One region of the Kluyvera huaxiensis genome, then DNA from elsewhere that is predicted to be linked to it. Evidence: predicted binding sites of a transcription regulator. Region 1 holds the regulator's gene; the other holds the start of a gene.
The links. The regulator CRP, encoded in region 1, controls carbon source genes, mostly activating them, when cyclic AMP is high. The targets are predictions, from matches to a motif close to ATGTGANNNNNNTCACAT.

Region 2: the regulator CRP is predicted to act here: its motif matches at 1,935-1,952, upstream of focA (formate transporter FocA).

Annotation. Positions count from the first base shown of each region.
Region 1 covers NZ_JBEFLV010000023.1:49,162-52,323, reverse strand. Annotated here, with positions in the region: gene ABOC97_RS19985 (phosphoribulokinase) at 1-580, shown strand, start outside; gene ABOC97_RS19980 (OsmC family protein) at 592-996, opposite strand; gene crp (cAMP-activated global transcriptional regulator CRP) at 1,300-1,932, shown strand; gene ABOC97_RS19970 (YccS/YhfK family putative transporter) at 1,987-3,162, shown strand, end outside.
Region 2 covers NZ_JBEFLV010000003.1:302,015-305,176, forward strand. Annotated here, with positions in the region: gene pflB (formate C-acetyltransferase) at 1-961, opposite strand, end outside; gene focA (formate transporter FocA) at 1,017-1,874, opposite strand; gene ycaO (30S ribosomal protein S12 methylthiotransferase accessory factor YcaO) at 2,279-3,162, opposite strand, start outside.

The sequences.
Region 1 (3,162 bases):
CAAATACCTACACACTTACGATGAAGCGGTACCGTGGAATCAGGTGCCGGGGACATTTACCCCGTGGCAGCCGCTGCCGGAACCGACCGATGTGCTGTTTTATGAAGGGCTGCACGGCGGCGTCGTCACGCCGCAGCACGACGTCGCGCGCCATGTCGATCTGCTGGTGGGCGTAGTGCCTATCGTTAACCTAGAGTGGATCCAGAAAATGATCCGTGACACCAGCGAGCGCGGCCATTCCCGCGAGGCGGTGATGGACTCCGTCGTGCGCTCAATGGAAGATTACATCAACTTCATTACGCCGCAGTTTTCTCGCACCCATATCAACTTCCAGCGCGTACCCACGGTAGACACCTCAAACCCGTTCGCCGCGAAAAGTATTCCGTCGCTTGATGAGAGTTTTGTGGTGATTCATTTCCGCAATCTGGAAGGGATCGATTACCCATGGCTATTAGCCATGCTGCAGGGGTCATTCATCTCACATATGAACACGCTGGTGGTGCCCGGCGGGAAGATGGTGCTGGCGATGGAACTCATCATGACGCCGCTGGTGCAGCGTCTGATGGAAGGTCGAAATTAACGTCGAGGGGATTACCCCTCGATAACTTCGTAAGAGTGGGTGATATTGACCGCTTTCTCCAGCATCAGCGCCACGGAGCAGTACTTCTCGGCAGAGAGATCGACCGCACGCGATACCGCCGCGTCTTTGAGCTCTTTGCCAGTCACGATGAAGTGCAGATTGATATGGGTAAACAGGCGCGGAGCCTCTTCACGGCGTTCGGAAGTCAGCTTCACTTCACAGTCGGTCACGTTGTAGCGACCTTTTTGCAAAATAGAAACCACGTCAATGGCGCTACAGCCACCCGCGGCCATCAGCACCACTTCCATAGGGCTTGGCGCTTTATCACCAGAATTGCCGTCCATCAGAATTTGGTGTCCTGAAGCAGACTCACCGAGGAAGGTTAACCCCTCAACCCATTTCACACGTGCTTGCATAATTTTTAACTCCCAGGTTGCAATTTTCTTCTCAGATTACGCGCACATAACAATTCTCGCAACGGAAGGCGATCCCCGTCATGCTGAAGCGAGACACCAGGAGACACGCGGCTAAAGCTATGCTAAAACAGTCGGGATGCTACGGTAATACATAAACGTACTGCATGTATGCAGAGGACATCACATTACAGGCTGCGGCGCTATTCGACAGCCGACTTCCCAGGTAACGGGAAGGATACTATTGCAACCAGTGGCTGCAAGGTTTTGCCGCTGGGAAGAGCTTATAACAGAGGATAACCGCGCATGGTGCTTGGCAAACCGCAAACAGACCCGACTCTCGAATGGTTCTTGTCTCATTGCCATATTCATAAGTACCCATCGAAGAGCACGCTGATTCACCAGGGTGAAAAGGCAGAGACGCTGTATTACATCGTAAAAGGCTCAGTGGCTGTACTCATCAAGGATGAAGAAGGCAAAGAGATGATCCTCTCTTACCTCAACCAGGGCGATTTCATCGGTGAGTTAGGCCTGTTTGAAGAAGGCCAGGAACGCAGCGCATGGGTAAGAGCAAAAACCGCTTGTGAAGTTGCTGAAATCTCTTATAAAAAATTCCGTCAGCTGATTCAGGTTAACCCAGACATCCTGATGCGCCTGTCTTCGCAAATGGCACGTCGTCTGCAGATTACTTCTGAAAAAGTGGGTAACCTGGCATTCCTGGATGTGACCGGGCGTATCGCTCAGACTCTGCTGAATCTGGCCAAACAGCCTGACGCCATGACCCACCCAGACGGTATGCAGATCAAGATTACCCGTCAGGAAATCGGTCAGATCGTCGGTTGTTCCCGCGAAACCGTGGGCCGTATTCTGAAAATGCTGGAAGATCAAAACCTGATCTCCGCACACGGCAAGACCATTGTCGTTTACGGTACCCGCTGATCCCGCTAAAACGGCATATTGTCTAAACAATATGCCGTTTTTACTTATCCCCTTATGTGGCGCAGGCTGATTTACCATCCGGAAGTCAACTATGCACTGCGGCAAACGCTGGTGTTATGTTTGCCGGTTGCCATCGGCCTGATTCTCGGCCACCTTCAGCAAGGCCTCCTGTTTTCACTGGTTCCCGCCTGCTGCAATATCGCCGGTCTTGATACACCGCATAAACGTTTTTTTAAACGTCTGACTATCGGTGGCTGCCTGTTTGCCGGATGCAGTCTTGCCGTACAGTTGCTGTTGGAGCATGAAATCCCGCTGCCGTTAATACTGACCGGGCTTGCGCTGATTCTCGGCGTGACGGCGGAGATCAGCGCGCTGCACGGGCGTCTGCTGCCGGCATCGCTTATTGCCTCTATTTTCACCCTCAGCCTCGCCGGCAATATGCCTATCTGGCAGCCGTTGCTGCTCTACGCTCTGGGTACACTGTGGTTCGGTTTATTCAACTGGTGGTGGTTCTGGATGTGGCGGGAACAGCCGCTGCGCGAATCGCTAAGTCTGCTCTATCGTCAACTTGCCGACTATTGTGAAGCAAAGTACAGCCTGTTGACCCAGCATACCGATCCCAGCACCGCGCTGCCCCCGCTGTTAAACCGTCAGCAGAAGGTGGTGGATTTAATCTCCCAGTGCTACCAGCAGCTGCATATGCTGGCGGCCAATCAGCACAACGATTACAAGCGTCTGCTGCGGGCGTTTCAGGTTGGGCTGGATTTACAAGAGCACATTTCCGTTAGCCTGCATCAACCGGAAGAGGTGCAAAAACTGGTTGAACGTAGCCACGCCGAAGCCGTGATCCGCTGGAACGCCCAGACCGTCGCCGCCCGCCTGCGCGTACTGGCAGACGATATTCTCTACCATCGCTACCCCAGCCGCTTCACGATGGAAAAGCAGATTGGCGCGCTGGAAAAAATTGCCCACCAGCACCCGGATAACCCCGTTGGCCAATTCTGCGCCTGGCACTTTAGCCGCATCGCCAAAGTGCTGCGCGCGCAGCGCCCGCTGTATCCACGCAATCTGATGGCTGACAAAGAGCGCCGACTGCCATTTTTCCCGGCGCTGAAAAGCTATCTGTCGCTGAAATCCCCGGCGCTGCGTAACGCCGCGCGGCTAAGCGTGATGCTGAGTATTGCCAGCCTGATGGGCACAGCCCTGCATTTACCCAAGCCGTACTGGATC
Region 2 (3,162 bases), on a different contig from region 1:
TACGCAGGAAGCGAACCATACGCAGTTTCATGACCAGGTGGTCAATCATTTCCTGAGCGTCTTGTTCAGTGATTTTGCCTGCTTTCAGGTCACGTTCGATGTAGATATCCAGGAAGCTGGAAGTACGACCGAAGGACATTGCAGCGCCGTTCTGAGATTTAACCGCGGCCAGGTAGCCGAAGTAAGTCCACTGGATAGCTTCCTGAGCATTGGTAGCCGGACCAGAGATGTCGTAGCCGTATTTAGCTGCCATCTCTTTGATCTGACCCAGCGCACGGTGCTGTTCAGAGATTTCTTCACGCAGACGGATAGTCGCTTCCAGGTTTACGCCGTTTTCCATGTCAGACTGCAGGGACAGGAACTGTGCGTATTTGTCTTTCATCAGGAAGTCGATACCGTACACCGCGATGCGACGGTAGTCACCGATGATACGACCACGGCCGTACGCATCTGGCAGACCAGTCAGAACGCCAGATTTACGGCAGTTCAGAATGTCTTTGGTGTAAACATCGAATACGCCCTGGTTATGGGTTTTGCGGTATTCGGTGAAGATTTTTTTCAGCATCGGGTCCAGTTCGCGATTGTACGCTTTGCAGGAACCTTCAACCATTTTGATACCACCGAACGGGATAATCGCACGTTTCAGTGGAGCTTCAGTTTGCAGACCAACGATTTTTTCCAGCGCTTTGTTGATGTAGCCAGCGTCGTGGGAAGTGATGGTAGATGCAACGGAGGTGTCAAAGTCAACTGGCGCGTGAGTGCGGTTTTCCAGTTTAACGCCTTCCATAACGTTGTCCCACAGCTTGGTGGTCGCGTCAGTTGCGCCAGCCAGGAAGGACTCGTCACCCTCATACGGAGTGTAGTTTTTCTGGATGAAGTCACGTAAGTTTACTTCATTCTGCCAGTCACCTTTGGTAAAACCTTCCCAGGCTGTGGCTAACTTTTCATTAAGTTCGGACATGTAACACCTACCTTCTTAAGTGGACTTTTTATTTACTGCCTGGAGCAACCATCAATTAATGACGGTCACCGCCACGCAGATAAATGACCCAGTATGTCAACCCAACCAGCAAACCGCCGCCGATAATGTTCCCAATAGTGACAGGAATCAGGTTATCGGTGATGAAATGCATCACGGTCAGGTGAGAGAAATTTTCCGGAGATGAACCGACAGCGGTCCAGAATTCCGGGCTAGCAAAATCGCGTATTACGATACCCATAGGGATCATAAACATGTTTGCGATACTGTGCTCAAAACCGCTGGCAACGAACATGGCAACCGGTAAGACCATAATCATGGCTTTATCCATTAGGCTGCGACCAGAGTAGCTCATCCAGACTGCCAGGCAGACCATCAGGTTCGCCAGGATGCCGAGAGCAACGGCTTCGATAAATGTGTGATGCAGTTTGTGGTCAGCGGTTTGCAGGACGTTTAGTCCCCAGCCGCCATTGGCTGTCATATATTCACCGGACAGCCACATGAGCAGTACGAAGAGCAGGCAACCCACCAGGTTACCAACATAGACATTGAGCCAGTTTTTTGCCAGTTGACCCCAGGTGATTCGGCCGCTGGCTTTCGCTACCACGATAAGCACGGTCGACGTGAAGAGGTCGGCGCCACAAATAACGCAAAGAATGAGGCCTAGTGAGAAGCAGATACCACCAATCAGTTTCGCAATGCCGAACGGCATGCCAGCTGTACCCGTGGTTGCTGTAATATAAAATACAAAAGCAATCGAGATGAAAACGCCCGCAGTAATCGCCAGATAAAAGGTTTTCAGCGGATGCTTGGTTGCTTTATAGACACCTGCTTCTTCGGCAACTTTGGCCATTGCAGCAGGGAGAAGTAGATCAAAAGGGTTGTCAGCTTTCACACTAACTCTCTCTTTTTATTTAATCGGCGACGAGATACTAACAAAGCATTATAGATGAGAATTTGATATAGATCATATCTCGCCTGGCTTATAGGCCTGCAAGTTGGATGGTTTTTCAACGAAAGCAGGGTAAATTATTGAATTTAATTATAAAAATAAATTTTAAGATTTACAAATTCAGTTGAATTTTTTCTTTACCCTTCATTTTGCTAGTTAATTAAAATGGAGTAATGATCAAGTAAATTAACAATAAAAGTAAGCTACTAATAATTGAGTTTACTTATCTTTAACTTTATTTTCACACTCTGCTGGGGCGAAGCGCGGAAATAAAAAAAGGGGCCAACAAGTGGCCCCGTAATATAACGTAGAGTGTATGTTAAACCTACTTTTTCTGCGGGATCGTGTTACTTCGCCCAGAACGCGGCTTTCGCACGCTGCAGTTTTTCGTAAGCCTGTAGCAGTGACTGATGCGCCGGGAAGGTTTTTAACGAACCGTCGACCGGCTGCAGGCCATAGAACGCCTCTTCGCCGCTGAGCGCGGCGCTGGCTGCTTCTACAGCGTCTGCGCCGTACATACGCACGAATGCGTTGAGGTATTGCAACGGTTCGCGTTCTTCTTCCTGAGACAGCAGCAGCAGCGTCTGCAGGCAACGGTAGTAATTTGCACGCTCTGCGCTAAAGACCGAAGCGTTGAACTCCATCGTCCATTCGGTCCAGATCAGCGCTTGTTCCAGATCGCCACCCGCCAGTGCGAGCATCGCTTTCAGTTCACCAACACGCAGGGTGTACCAGCCGTTATCTGAACCCGTCGCCAGGCCCAGCAGCTCGCGCACGCGAGTGAAGTCATCCAGCCCTTCGTCATCGATCTGCTCGATCAGGTTCAGGTACTCTTCTTTTTCCCACTCGCTGCCCGGCAGGGATAGAATGGTTTCGCGCAGGTGGCTACCCATATTGTTATTGGCCAGCCACAGATCTTCTGCCGGATAGATATCAGACATACCCGGTACGATGATGCGGCAGGCGTAGACGCTCAGGTGCTCATAGTCGGCGATATACACTTCTTTATCTTCTTCGTTGAAGATAGCCATCAGCGTTGCGAACTCTTCTTCGGTGGTACCGGAGAAGCTCCAGTCGGCGAACGGATAGTCGGCATCCTGCTTGAACAGATCCCAGGAGATAGAACCGCTGGAATCAATGAAGTGGGTTTCCAGGTTGGTATGTTCGGCCACTTCTTCATCATCGAAGGTTGGCGGGGTGAACACGTCGAGATCTTTCAGACCACGGCCCT